2 regions of the Pseudomonas sp. NPDC090592 genome follow, and region 2 is predicted to be linked to the other one. Evidence: riboswitches for the same ligand, from Rfam matches in the RefSeq annotation. Region 2 holds a riboswitch; the other holds the start of a gene.
The links. A riboswitch is a leader RNA that binds a small molecule or an ion and turns the genes downstream of it on or off. The one in region 2 is predicted to bind manganese.

Region 1 (7,774 bases), on a different contig from region 2:
TTCAGGTGGCCGTCGTCGGAGGTCTGCGACAGGCCCTTGCCGCCGTTGTTCACCCCGATCAGGTTCTTGTTGGGGTTGGCCGTCGACCAGCTGGCGCCGATGGAGAGCGAGGAGTCGAACTGGCCTTCGATTTCACCAATGTTGAAACTGACAGCGAAAGCAGGACTTGCGAGCGTGGAAGCAAGGCTGACGGCCAGGGGCAACTTGGCCCGGCGCCAGAACAGGTTTGCAGATTTCATCGACGCTACTCCATGTACTTTATTGTTATGGCAGTGAGTCCCTTCAAGAACGGCCCGAGCGACCGGTTTGCAGGCTTTCGCCCGCGGCGACACGGCTTGCGCGTGTCGCCCTCCCCCATTCCTGAAAATCCCCTGGCCCCGACTATAGCCAGCAAGGCACAGGCGCTTGATCCCTCTAAAGTGTGATTTGCGCTCCGTGCCGCCAACTCGCTGCACTGTTGCTCCGGTTGCGGGCTGGCAGTGCTAAAGGATGGCGCATTTCTGCCGTTTGGCAAGGCGCCGAGGCCTCTAGCGTGCGGGTCGCGTTCTGACGTTCGCGACCCGCACGGCGGTTACAGTGTTGAAAGGAACGCGCTGTTGCTGGCCTGCCACTGGACGATGTCCTGACGGATGCGTTTCTTGTCGAGCTTGCCGACGCTGGTCTTGGGAACTTCAGTAACAACGGCGATCTGGCTGGGAATCGCCCACTTGTTGATGTGCCCCAGTTCGACGAACGGCTTGAGGTGTTCCTTGAGCGCCTTGGCATCGATGGCCTGGCCGTCGCGCACCACCAGCAGGGCAAACGGGCGCTCGCCCCATTGCGGGTCGGCCACCCCAACCACGGCGACTTCGCGCACGGCCGGGTGACGGCTGATCAGGTCTTCCAGGTCTAGAGAGGAAATCCACTCGCCACCGGTCTTGATCACATCCTTGATGCGATCGCGGATGTCGATATAGCCCATGCCGTCGAGGGTGGCGACGTCACCGGTGTGCAGCCAGCCGCCCTGCCACAGCTCCTCGCTCTTTTCCGGCTCCTTGAAATAGCCCATGGTCAGCCACGGCGCGCGCAGCACCAGCTCGCCCTGGGTTTCACCATCGGCCGGCAGGAAGTTGCCGTCACCGTCGACAATCGCCGCCTCAACCAGCGGCACCGGCACGCCAGCCTTGATCCGGTAGGTGATACGTTCATCCTCGCTGCCGGCCTGCAGTTCGTCGTTCAGGTGCGCAGCGGAAATCAGCGGGCAGGTTTCGGACATGCCATAGGCGGCGGTCAGCTGGATGCCACGCGCCAGGGCAGCCTGGTACAGCGAACGGTTGAGCGCGCTGCCACCGATGATGATCTTCCAGCCGCCGAAGTCCTGGCCCTGCGCGGTCGGGCAATTGAGCAGCATCTGCAAGATGGTCGGCACGCAATGGGAGAAGGTGACTTTCTCCTCACGCCACAGCTTGACCAGCATGTCTGGCTCGTAGCGCCCCGGGTACACCTGCTTCATGCCAAGCATGGTGGCAGCGTAGGGAATGCCCCAGGCATGCACGTGGAACATCGGGGTAATGGGCATGTACACGTCGTTGCTGCCCAGCAGGCGCACGCTGTCGATACTGCCAGTGACCGAGGCCTCAGCCAGGGTGTGCAGCACCAGTTGCCGGTGGGTGAAGTACACACCCTTGGGGTTGCCGGTGGTGCCGGTGGTGTAGAAGGTGGTGGCCACCGAGTTTTCGTCGAAGTCGGGGAAATCGTAGTGCGGGCTGGCAGCGGCCAGCAATTGCTCGTATTCACCCACCAGGTTGGGTAGCTCGGCGGTCTTGTCAGGGCCATCGGTCAGCAGCAGGGTCTTGTCGACTGTGGTCAATTGCCCGGCAATAGCCTGATACAGGCCGACGAAGTCGCTGTTGACCAGCACCACGCGGTCTTCGGCGTGGTTCATGGTGTAGAGGATCTGCTCAGGCGAAAGGCGCACGTTGATGGTATGCACCACCGCACCGATCATGGGGATGGCGAACATGCATTCCAGGTAGCGGTGGCTGTCCCAGTCCATTACCGCCACGGTATCACCGGCCTTAACCCCGGCCTCGGTCAGCACATTGGCCAGGCGCGCGATGCGCTCGTTGAGCTGCGGATAGGTCAGCCGCAGTTGGTCGCGGTAGACGATTTCGCGGGTTTTCTCATAGCGGCTGCCAGACATCAGCAGGCGCTTGATCAGCAATGGGTAGGCGTAGGCGCCCTCGGCGGGTTTGATGATGCGGGTCTGCAACATGGGTATCCCTTTTCTGAAAAGCGGGCCGGACAAGTCTGGGAACTACTGTAGTTCGCCAATGTGACGGCTAAATCAGCCGAAGGAATGATTTGCCTGGCGAAGGTATGAGCGGCGGGCGTTGACGGGCGGTAACCACGGGCTAGACACTGCGCTGAAAGCTTCAGTACCTGTGCTGGAGCAAAGGGTCCTTTCGCGGGCACGCCCGCGAATGGCCCAAAACACCATTATCCCGCCCTGCCACCGGAGAACCTCATGCCCAGCCCGCGTCGCGCCGTGTTTCTCGATCACCAGTCCCTGGACCTTGGCGACCTCGACCTTTCGCCCCTCAAGCAGCAATTCGATGAATTCGAGCTGTTCGCCGCCACCGGTCCCGGCCAGGTCGCAGAACGCCTGCAAGGCGCGGTCGCGGTGATCAGCAACAAGGTCATGCTTGACGCCGCAACCCTGGCGGCCAACCCGCAACTCAAGCTGATCCTGGTAGCTGCCACCGGTACCAACAACGTCGACCTGGCGGCGGCGCGCGCCCAAGGCATCACCGTCTGCAACTGCCAGGGCTACGGCACGCCGTCCGTCGCGCAGCACACCCTCGCCCTGTTGCTGGCCCTGGCAACCCGCCTGTGCGACTACAACCAGGCAGTGGCCGACGGCCAGTGGGCGAAGGCCAGCCAGTTCTGCCTGCTGGACTTCCCCATCGTCGAGCTGGAAGGCAAAACCCTCGGCCTGCTTGGCCACGGCGAACTGGGTGGCGCTGTAGCAAGGCTGGCCGAGGCCTTTGGCATGCGTGTGCTGAGCGGGCAGATCCCTGGGCGCCCGGAACGTGACGACCGCCTGCCGCTGGACGAGCTATTGCCACAAGTCGACGCCTTGACCCTGCATTGCCCGCTGAACGAGCACACCCGGCACATGCTCGGTGCCCGCGAACTGGCCCTGCTCAAGCCCGATGCGCTGGTGGTCAATACCGCTCGCGGTGGCCTGATCGACGAACAGGCGCTGGCCGACGCGCTGCGCAGTGGCCACCTGGGCGGCGCGGCCACCGACGTGCTGAGCGTGGAACCGCCGGTCAACGGCAACCCGCTGCTCGAGCCCGGCATCCCGCGCCTGGTCATCACCCCACACAGCGCCTGGGGTGCGGTGGAGTCGCGCCAGCGTATCGTCGGCCAGCTCAGCGAGAACGCCCAAGCCTTCTTTGCCGGGCAGCCACGCCGCGTAGTCAGCTGAGCCCGTCGCCCGCCTCTGCTACACTGCGCCACTTTTTCCAGGAGGCGTCGTCCATGGACCCGCGCAGTGAAGTGTTGCTCCGCCAGGCAGAGCTGTTCCAGGGGCCGCTGCTGATCGCTGGTGCCCCCGCCGATGGCCTGCTCACGCAATTGCCGCAGGCCCAGGCCTGGACTTGGCATGCAGGCGATCAGGCCATGCTCGACAGCCGCTTTGCCGGGCGCAGTCATTATGGGGTCGAGCCGCCTGCAGCGGCCTTCGACAGCGCTGTGCTGTTCCTGCCCAAGTCTCGCGAACTGGCGGCCTACCTGCTCAATGCCCTGGCATCGCGCCTGGCCGGCCGCGAGCTGTACCTGGTCGGCGAAAAGCGCGGCGGCATCGAAGGGGCGGCCAAACAGCTGCAAGCCTTTGGCAAACCGCGCAAGCTCGACAGCGCCCGGCACTGCCAGCTGTGGCAAGTGACCATCGAGCAGGCGCCTGAAGCCAAGCCGCTGCAAAGCCTGGCCGAGCGCTTCGAGCTAGCCCTGGAAGACGGCCCGTTGCAGGTGGTCAGCCTGCCCGGCGTATTCAGCCATGGGCGGCTGGACCGAGGTACCGCCCTGCTGCTCAAGCACCTCGACGGCCTGCCGAGCGGGCATGTGCTGGACTTTGGCTGTGGCGCCGGGATTTTGGGCGCCACGGTCAAGCGCCGTTACCCGCAAAGCCGGGTAACCCTGCTGGACGTGGACGCCTTCGCCGTGGCGGCCAGCCGCCTGACCCTGGCCGCCAACGGCCTGGAAGGCGATGTGATCAGCGGTGATGGTATCGACGCAGCACCCACCGAGCTGAGCCTGATCCTGAGCAACCCGCCGTTCCACACCGGGGTGCACACCAACTACCAGGCCTCGGAAAACTTGCTGAAAAAATCCGCCGTTCATCTGCGAAAAGGTGGCGAAATGCGCCTGGTTGCCAACAGCTTCCTGCGCTATCAACCGCTTATCGAAGGGGCGCTGGGCAACTGCCAGGTACGCGACGAGGCTGACGGTTTTCGGATTTACCAGGCAACACGCGGTTAAAAACACCGCTTGCCGAAAATGTTTTGCCTAGGCAGAATCCGCACCGTCCTAGGGGAGTAGTCTCCCGCGAGCGCACTGCTCGCCCGGTACGCGTCAACATACTTGGTCCACAGACCATGGCGCGTGCGACCCACCATGCCAGCCTGCATGGAGAGATCCGCGTAGACGGATCCAGGGTTTGACAAGACCTATGACACGCACACCTTACCCGGGGCGGGGAGGCTGTACGTGTCATAGCCGTGTCGACCCGCCCCCGTAGGAATCCTGATGCTGGAATCTCTGTTGGTCCCCACCGCTATCGTTGCGCTCGCCGAAATCGGCGACAAGACGCAACTGCTCGCGCTCATTCTCGCTGCCCGCTTCCGCAAGCCCTGGCCGATCATTGCCGGCATCGTCGCCGCTACCCTGGCCAACCATGCTGCGGCCGGTGCCGTGGGCGCGTGGTTTGGCAGTTTTTTCAGCGATTCGGCACTGCACTGGATCCTGGCGGCGAGCTTTACCGCCACTGCGCTGTGGACCCTGGTCCCGGACAAGATGGATGACGACGAGAACCCGGCACGCCGTTTCGGGCCGTTCCTGACCACGCTGATCGCGTTCTTCCTGGCCGAAATCGGTGACAAGACCCAGGTCGCCACGGTCATGCTGGCTGCGCAGTATCCGCACCTGATCATGGTCATTATCGGCACTACCCTGGGAATGCTGATTGCCAACGTGCCAGTGGTGCTGGCGGGTAACTTCGCGGCCGACAAACTGCCGCTGACGCTGATCCGTCGCCTGGCGGCCACGGCGTTCTTCGTGCTGGCGATCGTGGCCGTCTATTCGGCGATGAAGGCCAGTGGCTGGGTGGGCTGAAAGCTGCAAGCTGCAAGCTGCAAGCAAAGCCGATACTGCCTTGACTTGTAGCTTGCAGCTTGAAACTTGTAGCTGCTCTTACTGCTTGGCCGCAGCCTGGTACAGCGGCATCACCTTCGGAATTGCCGCCTGCAACGAAGCAATGCGGCTTTCAGAAGCCGGGTGAGTACTCATGAACTCTGGCGGCGCACCTTCGGAAGCCTTGCTCATCTTGTTCCACAAGGTGATCGCGGCATTCGGGTCATAACCCGCACGTGCCGACAGCTCCAGGCCGATCAGGTCGGCTTCGTTCTCATTGGCCCGGCTGTTGGGCAGGGTCATGGAGTAGTTCACCACGGCATCGGCCACTGCCATGCTGCTCTCGCCCAAGCCCAACAGGGCACCTGCACCCTGGCGGGCCATTTGTACGCCATAGGCCTTGGACATCGCTTCACGGCTGTGCTCGCGCAGGGCGTGAGCAATCTCGTGGCCCACCACCGCCGCAATTTCAGCATCGGTGAGCTTGAGCTGATCGATCAGCCCGGTGTACACGATGATCTTGCCGCCCGGGCCGCAATTGGCGTTCAGTTCATCGCTCTTGATCACGTTGACTTCCCAGTTCCATTGCGCGGCATCCGGGCGGAACTTGGGTGCCTGGGCGATCAGGCGGTTGGCAATGACCTGCACCCGCTTGGCATCGGCGCTGGACTTGTCGAGCACGCCTTTGCTCGAGGCCTCACCCAGGGTCTGCTGGTACGACTGCGCGTACATCTGGTTGACCTCATCGGTCGAGAGCATGCTGAACATGTACTGCTGGCGCTGCACGCCGACAGCACCGCCACTGGTGGTGTTCACCGCCTGGCAGCCGGCCAGCAGGATGCCAGCACTCAACAGGCTGACGACAAAAGACTTACGCATGAAAACACTCCCTTTTTACATGCGCCGTATCCTAGGCCGAGTCGCCCCCACCCCGCCATAGCCAAAGGAAAGTTTCTTTACAGTCCTGCTAACGCAAACACGCTCATGAAAGGCTTCGCAAGGCGGATTGCGACCGGCAGCCTCTGAAACTCCAGACGATCAGTGATCATCTGTGAGTTCCGTGCAGTGGCAGGATTGCAATGTATCGTCATCCAAGACCGGCGAGACATGGTTAGACTCACCTAGAGCCTCCCCCGTATCCGGGTCGTAAGACTTGACCACACACTTCCCATTCACCGTTCTATTGGTGACTACGACGAACTCTCCCGCGCGTCGGGCATAGGTAATTCCCCCTTCTGGGTCGAACCAGCCTTGCTTGGGATCATTGGTAGTTTTCAGCCGGCTGCGCGGACGGGCAGTTCCTATAATCACGAAGCTGCCGGAATGTGTGGCGGCAATGTCGATCTGTGTTTCGGCTTTTATGTGAAGGGTCGAGGGATCAGGGGTTGGTTGGGGCAGCCTCAGGTCTCGGATGGCTGTAAGCGTGCGCTCTGTGGGATGCAAACCCCAGCGGGTGAAGAAGGTTGTCAGATCGTGCCGCGCAGCCAGTGAGCTGGTAACCATGAAGTAATGACGGTATTGAGCATCGCCTTGTCCGGTGTCGCTGATTCCATTTGTCCGCGCCTCATGATGAAGCCGGTGAAAGAATTCATCGCCATAGGCTACTCGCAGTTGCTCCCACATGATAAGCCGGACAAAATCTCCAAGATCTTCAAACTTTTTGTTCGGATCCGGATTATCAAGGAACGCATGGGCTTGTAGATTGTAGGGCGCCACCCTCGAATATTGCTTCAACGCACGCTGCGCCGCGAGCGAGAAGATATTGACCGAATTTTCGGTCAGGGCCTTTGCACTCCATGCAATTTGCTGCTGCATGTGACCGAATTCATGCCAAACACCCCAGTCTCCGCGCACACCTGCAGCGGTCAACAATGAGCGGCCATACTGTGGCAGGCTGATTCGGTAGTTAGCGGCATCGGGGATGCCTTGTTCTTTTTCTGAAACAAGAATCCGTAGCGGGCTGGGCAGAATCTGCCCCGAACCCGTTCCAATCGCGGCCATTTCATCTTCGACACGGAGAATATTTTCATATTCATCCAATACTTCCGAAGGATTATGTGTAACAAATTCCACTGCGGTAGAGCGCCAAGCCGTTATCACGACCTTATCGTTAACAAACTGCACGGGTGATCGTTCACCTAGGTCCTCAAAGAAAAACAGTATCAAGGGCCACAGCAGCGGGGATGTTTTACCCTGTACAAATACTGGAATTTTCTTCGCGCGATCAAGACGAGTGGGCACGAATTGTGCGACCTTTGATCTTGCACTCGGCTCATCTGAGACAACGCGCAGCCATAGCAGCCCGCCCTGCAGATCTGTAACGGTTCCGCTCGTCGAAGTCACATCGTAGATGCGAAGATCTTCCTCTTCAGACCCGCTC
Region 2 (7,774 bases):
CGTATCGGTCAGGTCGTAGAGCAGGCCGAAGCGGGGCGTGACCCCGTTCTCGCCCTTGCTGAAATCGCCGGCATCGGTCAGCTTGTTGTCGTAGTCATGCTCGAAGCGCTCGAAGCGCACCCCTGCCAGCGCCTTCAAGCGCTCGGTCAGGGCTACCTGGTCCTGGATGAAGAAGGCCCAGGTCTGCAGGTTTTCCTTGTCCCAGGTGGTGGTGCGGGTAAGCGCTGGCCGAGTCTGGCCCAGGACCGGGTTGTAGATGTCGATAGGGTAGGTGCCATTGGCCGCAGAGGAGCGCTGAATGATCGAGTTGTAGTCGTAGTTCTCGTACTCGACGCCGGTCAGCAAGGTATGGCTGAAACCGCCCGTATCGAAATGCCCGGTCAGGTTCAGTTGCCAGTCACGATCGGTCCATTCCAGCTTGCGGTAGTTGAAGTTGCGCTGCAGCGTGCGGCCATCTGCCGGTGCGCCGTTGGCTTCGACAGCGTTGCCCTTGAGCGAGCCATCGAGGAACTGGAACCCACCCGCCAGCGTCCAGCTGTCGTTCAGCAAATGCTCGAAACGCACCTGGGCCATGTTGTTGTCGTTGTGCAGCAGGTTGTCGCTGCCTTTTTCCCATATGTAGGTATCACGCGAAGCGCTGCCGGTCTGTGTTGCATAGCGGGTCAGGCCGCGGTCCAACGGGTGGTTGTTACGCATGAAGTCGCCTTCGAAGATGATCTTCGTGGCGTCATTGACCTGCCAGCTGATGACTGGCGCCACATCGTAGCGTTCGCTTTCAACGTCGTCACGGAAGCTTTCACCGCCTTCACCCAGCACATTCAGGCGATAGGCCAGCGAGCCGTCGCTGTTGAGTGGGCCAGTGGCGTCCAGCGTGGCGCGGTGCATGCCCTGGTCATCGAACTGGCTGCCCAGGGTGACCTTGGACTCTGGCAGGGGCTGCTTGCTGACCACGTTGAACGTACCACCGGGGTCGCCACGGCCGTACAGGCTGGTAGCCGGGCCACGGATCACTTCCAGGCGCTCGACGGTATTGGCGTCCGGGGCGTTGGGGTAGCCGCGGTTGATCGGGAAACCGTTGCGGTAGAACTCGCCCGTGGTGAACCCCCTTACGGTGAAGGTGGTCAGGCCCTGGCCGCCAAAGTTGTTGGCGCGGCCGACACCGCCGGCGTAGTCCAGGCCGTCCTGCAGGCGCGTGGCGCCAGTGTCTTGCAGCACATCCTTGGGCACTACGCTGACCGATTGCGGCGTTTCGTGCAGCGCCGTGTCGGTGCGGGTGGCACTGGCCGAGCGGGTGGCCTTGTAGCCCTGGACCGGGCCATCGGCGCGTTCACTGTCGGCGCTGCCGGTGATGCTGAGGGCCTGGAGTTCGATCTGCGCGGGTTCGCTGAGCGGTTCGGGCTCGGCAAAGGCCAGCGGGGAGACAGCATGAAGCACACAAAGCGAAACGAACGTGCGACGCATCGACGGTACGATCCTGAAGTAGGGCGCTGAAGGAGAGGGTAGGGAAGCGCCGCGAAATTACTACGAATCATTATCAAATGCATTCTTTTTAAGTGGCACTGGTGTACCAGATACCAAGCAGGCCGGTCAGTGCTGGTTTCTTCGCGGGCGCGCCCGCTCCCACAGGGATCCCCTTTTCCTGAACCTGTTAGGAAATCCTGTGGGAGCGGGCATGCCCGCGAAGGGGCCAGGCCAGGTTACAGACCCTCAGCGCACCGCCTTGATCGCCAGCACATTGCACAGCGGATGCTCCAGCACATGCGCCGTCGTTCCGCCAAGGTATGTCTGCATGGCGTCATGCCGGTGGCTGCCCATCACGATCACATCCGCGCGGCTGTGGCCGACAAACTGGGCGATTGCCCTGATCGCGGCGCCTTCAAGAAAGTGCCGGCGCTCCAACGGGATCTGGTGGTGGTCACCCAGGCGGTTGAATGCCGCCCGCTGCGCGGTTCGCACGCTGCCATCGAAACCCGGCATGGTCACCGTGCCGGCGCCGAAATCGGCGATGTGGGTCTTGGCTGCATCGCACACATGCAGCAAGTGCAGTTCGGCGTCGCATTGCAGGGCCAGCGCATGCGCTGCCTGTATGACCTGCTCATCCAGGTGCTCGCCGGCGCCGTGGCTGTTCAGGTCCACCGCTGCGGCAATCTGCCGGGGCAGGGGCAGGCGTATGTCGCTGAACAGGTGCACGGCAACCGGGCTGTCCTTGAGCAACTGCCAGTCCAGTGGCGTGACCATCAGGCGTTTGAGCACCGGTTCGTGTTGCACGTCCTTGACCAGCAGGTCGCAGCCTTGTCGTTCGACCCGTTCCAGGACGCTGCCCAGCGGGTCGCGGGTCAACAACAGTTCGGTGGACACATCAAGGCCCGCATTGCCCAGTTGTTCGGCCTCATCCGCCAGCCACTGGCGGTTGTCGCTGAGCAGCCGCTCACGCTCGCGGCCATCGCTCATCAAGCCAAAGGTGTCGACATCATCGACGAATACGTTGATATCCAGCAGTGCCCCGCTGGACTCCGCCAGCGCCGCTGCGCGTTGCAGCGCCGGCGTGTGGCGCATTTGCGGGCCGAGCATGACGAACAAGCGCTTGAACTGGCTCATCTCACACCTCCACGTGTGGCAGCCCCCCGGTTATTGGGTTCTGTACAGTCTAGACCCGTGTAGGGCCGGTAAACCGTTCACGCTTTTTTCACCTGACGCTGGTATCATCCCCCCACTCTTTGGGGAGTAGCCTGCCTTCGCGCCCTTGCGAAGGCGCACCGGTCAACATATTTGGCAACCTGCCATGGCCTGTGCATCCAGCCGGATTGGCGAGACCAACGACCTTTCTGTGGCCAAGCCGGGCCTGCAGAAGGCTGTCGTTGACTCGTAGCCCGGCGGAGCCTGATCGTTGAATCCCATTTCCCTCGTTTTCCTTGCCTTCGCCATGTCCACGGATGCCTTTGCGGCCGCCATCGGCAAAGGTTCCAGCCTGCACAAACCTCGCCTGGCCGAAGCCCTGCGCACCGGGCTGATATTTGGTGTGATCGAAGCCATTACCCCGGTCATTGGCTGGTTGCTGGGCCAGGCAGCCAGCCAGTATGTCGAACAGTGGGACCACTGGATTGCCTTCTTCCTGCTGGTGTTGCTGGGCGCGCACATGGTGCATGCCGGGCTCAAGCCCGATGAAGAAGAGGAACAGAAGCAAAGCCAGCACTCGTTCTGGATACTGGCGGTGACGGCAGTGGCCACCAGCATCGATGCCCTGGCGGTGGGCATTGGCCTGGCATTCGTCGATGTGAACATCTGGGTGGCGGCAGCGGCGATCGGCCTGGCGACCATGACCATGGTCACCATCGGCACCATGCTGGGCCGGGCCTTGGGCTCGGTGGTAGGCAAGCGCGCCGAGATCATTGGCGGCATCGTGCTGATGCTGGTGGGTGCGACCATCCTGTATGAGCACCTGACAGCGCTGTAAGCATTTTTGCAGTCTTATTCAAAGTCTGAAAGCTTGCACAATCTCTGTGGGAGCCCGGGGTTGACGCGATACCTGCGGGAGCGCCCGCATCGCATTCAATCGCTCTCGTTCCACCCCCCACCCAACGCCGCATACAGCTTCACCTCTGCTACCAACTGCGCCAGGCGGTCGTTGATCAGCCCCTGCTGGGCGCTGAACAACGAGCGCTGCGCATCGAGAAAGACGAGGCTGCTGTCCACGCCGATCCGGTAGCGGTGCTCGGCCAGGTCGTAGTAACGCTGGCTGGACGCCACCAGGTCGCGCTGCGCCTGCAACTGGCGCTGATAGGTCGCCCTAGCCGCCAACCCGTCGGCTACCTCCTGGAAAGCACCCTGGATGGCTTTCTGGTACTGCGCCACCTGTATGTCCTTTTGCAGGCGCGCGTAGTCCAGGCTCGCCCGCAAGCTGCCGGCGGTAAAGATCGGCAGGCTGATCTGCGGCTGGAACAGCCAGGTGCCAGAGCCGCCATCGAACAGGCCGTTGAGCTCGGGGCTGGTGCTGCCGGCATTGGCGGTCAGGCTGATGCTGGGGAAGAACGCTGCCCGCGCTGCGCCGATATTGGCATTGGCCGCGCGCAGTTGGTATTCGGCCTGGCGTATGTCGGGCCGGCGTTGCAGCAAGTCCGATGGCAACCCGGCCGGCAGCCCGGCAATCTGCTCGGTTGCCAGGGGCAGGGCGGCCAGGTCGGCGGCCACCGGGGCGCCCACCAACAGCGCCAGCTGGTTGAGGTCTTGCGCCACCAGGCGCTTGTAACGGGCCACTGCTGCCCGGGTACTGTCGACACTGGTACGCGCCTGGATCTGGTCCAGTGCCGACACCGTGCCGGCACGGCGCTGGTTGCTGGTCAGGCGCAGGCTGCGCTCGTCGGCCACCAGGGTTTCGTTGGCCAGGGTCAGTAGTTCCTGGTCGGCGCGCCAGGTCAGGTACACGCTGGCGACACTCGCCACCAGGCTCAGACGGGTACTGCGCCGTGCCTGGTCACTGGCCAGGTAGGTCAACAGCGCCTGGTCGCTGAGGCTGCGCACCCGGCCAAACAGGTCCAGTTCGTAGGCACTCACCCCCAGGGTCGCGGCATAGCTGGAACTGATCACCCCCTGGCCGGTGCCGGTCATGCCCCTTGGCAAGTACTGGCGCTGGCCCTGGCCATTGGCCGTTACCTTGGGCAGCAGGTCGGCACGCTGGATCCGGTACTGCGCCTGGTAGGCCGCGACGTTGAGCGCGGCCGTGCGCAAGTCGCGATTGTTGGCCAGGGCATTGTCGATCAGCTGGCGCAGTACCGGGTCGCGGAACACCTGCTGCCAGTCCTCGGCCGCCTGGGTGCGTGACACGTTGCCGGCGTAGGCTGCCCCCTGCGGAAAGTGTGCCGCCACGGACGGCTCAGGTCGCCGGTAATCAGGGGTAAGGGTACAGCCGCACAAAAGTACGGCGCACAAGGTCAGAACATGTCGGGGCATCGCAGGGTCTCGCAGTCAGGCACCGGCCATCCATTTCGCCAGGCCATGGCGGCCACTGACCCCCAGTTTGGCAGTGGCACGCTTGAGGTAGGTTTCCACCGAACTGTTCTTCACATTCAGCCGCTGGGCCATCTCTGGCACCGTACCGCCGGTCAGCAGGCCCAGGCACACCTCCTGTTCGCGGGTCGACAGGCGTACCGCTTCCTGCACCAGCCGCTCACCAAACGAATGGCGCAGCGAGCCTGCTTCAAGGTCGGCCAGGGGCGACCCGGCGCGACGCATGGCGCCCTGTTCAAGCAGCTGGCCGTGGTGCTCCACCAGCGGCAGCAGGGTGTCGGACAAGCTCTTGAGCTGCGACAGTTCACTCAGGGAGAAGGTGCGCTGGCTTGGCAAACGATGAAAACTGATCACCCAGCGTTTGCTGCCACTGCACGATACCAGGTGGCACTGGTGGGCATTCTGGCGCGGATGAAGGGCGCCCGGCGGTGCCTTGAGCTCGATCAGCAACGGGTCTTTCATCTGCATGATGCGTTGCAGCAACGGTTGGCGCACGTTGTCGATGGCAGCGTGAGCGGGTTGCAGCCCGGCACTGCCCAGTACCTCGATGTGGCTGACATTGGCCCGCTGCAGGTCGAGGGTCCATTCGCTGAGTTCGAGCCGTTGGACAGGCACTTGTGCTTCGACCAGGCGTAACATCTGGTCGGCAAAGCCTGCAGCGCCGGTGCTGGCGATCAGTTCCCCCAATTGCAGGTACAGCTGTGGGTCGGGGCGGTATTCGCGGCTGTCGGTCTGCATCATTTCCTTGTCTTCCTCGGTTCAGGGTATTGCGGCGGGTGATCTCGCTGTCGAGTGCTCCGTGTGGGTTGGCATTACGGGAGGGTGGGCGTATTCAAGCCCGCTACCGGGCGGGCGTCTGTAATGGAAAACCGGGACAGAAAATGCCACCGATCTGCCGCAGCCGGTGGCTGCCGGGCAGGGCAGTTTTTGCGCAGATTCGCACCAGGCCGGCTATTTGACGCCAGAAGCACGGCGAATCTCGCCTGTTCGCGGCGTATACCGTGTGCCGTAGGCCATCGTGGATGGCGCGGTGTGGCTAATTTCCTACACGTTTTTCAGCAGCCCGCCCTGCGGGGGGCGATTGTCCGGGATTAACGGGCCATACAGCTGCAGGCGGCGATGCTTGAATCCGCGGATGATCAACCAGAAGGACCTGCCGAATCATGCCCGCCGTCGAAACCTTTGCCCTGACTGTTGCCCAACGTGACATCTGGCTGGACCAGATCAGCCATGGCGACTCGCCGCTGTACAACATCGGCGCGTATGTGGAGTTGCAGGGCAGGGTGGATGCCGGGCAGTTGCAGCAGGCGCTGCAGCACCTGGTGGCCGAGCATGATGGCCTGCGCACGGTAGTGGTCACCGAAGGCGGCCTTGCCCGCCAGTATTTTGCCGAGCACATGGCCGTGCCACTGGCCCGGCACGACCTGCGCCAGGCAAGCGAGCCGTTTGCCGCTGCACTGGCCTTGCTGGAAGCACAAATGCGTACGCCCTACAGCCTGGATGCCAGCCCTTTATGGGGCGCAACGTTGATCCGCATTGCCGACCAGCGTTACCTGCTGGCGGTGCAGGCCCATCATCTGATTCTCGATGGCTGGGGGGTAGACCAGTGGTTCAAGCAGCTCGCCGACTGCTACCAGTTGTTGCAGCAAGGCCTGCCCTTGCCGCGCGGGGCAGCCTCCTACCAGGCCTTCATTGCAGACGATGCCCAGTATCAGGTGTCTACGCGGCATGCCCGCGACCGCGACTACTGGCTGGCCAGCTACCAGCAGTTGCCCGACGCCCTGCTGGCCCCGCGCGAGCGCACTGCGCCGGCGAATGGCTGGCCCAGTGGCGCACAGGTGCAAGCGTTCGACTGCCAGTTGCTGGCACGCATGCGCCGCTTTGCTGCCGGGCTGCAAGCGTCGCCACTGCATGTGCTGCTGGCTGCGTTGCATGTTTGCGTGACGCGCACCTGGCAACGTGACGAATGGGTGGTCGGGCTGCCCGTGCGCAACCGCGGCAACGCCCGCTTCAAGGCAACCCTGGGGCTGTTCACCCAGGTGAGTGCGCTGCGCATGGGCTTTGCCCGCGAATGCTCGTTCGCCGCGCTGGTGGAGGGCATTCGCGATGCGTTGAAACAGGATTATCGCCATCAGCGCTTTGCCCTCAGTGAACTCAACCGCAGCCTCGGCGTGCTGCGTGAAGAACGGCCGCAGCTGTTCGAACTGATGGTCTCGTTCGAAGAAGACAGCAACGCCTTGCAGATTGCTGACGCGCCTGGCCACACCGTGATGATCTGCAATGGCCACGAACCGACGCCGTTGAGTATCCACCTGCGCTGCAACAGCCACAGCGACGCGGCGACGCTGCATGTGGTGCACAACCGGGCCTGGTTTGCCGATGATGAAGCCCGGGCGCTGGCCGGGCGCCTGCTGCATGTGCTGGAGCAAGGGCTACAGCAGCCGCAGGCGTTGCCCGGCCAATTCGACCTGCTGACCGGCAGCGAGCATGCTGCACTTGAACAGTGGCATGCCACGCAAATGCCAGTGGCTGATGCGGGCCTGATTCAGCAGCGCATCCAGGCCCAGGCCAAGGCGCGGCCGGCGGCAGTGGCTGCGCTGCACAACGGCCAGGCGCTGACCTATGGCGAACTTGAGCGGCGTGCCGAACTGCTGGCGCAACACCTGGCAGGCCTGGGTGTGCGGCCTGAACGCCGGGTGGCGCTGATCGCCCAGCGCGGGCTGGACACGTTGGTGGGGCTGTTGGCCGTACTCAAGGCTGGCGCCGCCTA

Region 1: it holds a riboswitch for manganese, as region 2 does, so the genes downstream of both, ACIQUI_RS11270 (TMEM165/GDT1 family protein) here and mntP (manganese efflux pump MntP) in region 2, are expected to answer to the same signal.

Annotation. Positions count from the first base shown of each region.
Region 1 covers NZ_JBIVXJ010000010.1:90,195-97,968, forward strand. Annotated here, with positions in the region: gene ACIQUI_RS11250 (DUF1302 domain-containing protein) at 1-239, opposite strand, end outside; gene ACIQUI_RS11255 (fatty acid--CoA ligase) at 572-2,254, opposite strand; gene ACIQUI_RS11260 (2-hydroxyacid dehydrogenase) at 2,507-3,472, shown strand; gene ACIQUI_RS11265 (methyltransferase) at 3,526-4,524, shown strand; yybP-ykoY riboswitch at 4,564-4,703, shown strand; gene ACIQUI_RS11270 (TMEM165/GDT1 family protein) at 4,792-5,376, shown strand; gene ACIQUI_RS11275 (M48 family metallopeptidase) at 5,455-6,273, opposite strand; gene ACIQUI_RS11280 (M60 family metallopeptidase) at 6,433-7,774, opposite strand, start outside.
Region 2 covers NZ_JBIVXJ010000055.1:4,880-12,653, reverse strand. Annotated here, with positions in the region: partial or broken gene ACIQUI_RS28085 (TonB-dependent siderophore receptor) at 1-1,461, opposite strand, end outside; gene ACIQUI_RS28080 (universal stress protein) at 1,708-2,598, opposite strand; yybP-ykoY riboswitch at 2,708-2,885, shown strand; gene mntP (manganese efflux pump MntP) at 2,888-3,454, shown strand; gene ACIQUI_RS28070 (efflux transporter outer membrane subunit) at 3,550-4,947, opposite strand; gene ACIQUI_RS28065 (helix-turn-helix transcriptional regulator) at 4,963-5,745, opposite strand; gene ACIQUI_RS28060 (amino acid adenylation domain-containing protein) at 6,168-7,774, shown strand, end outside.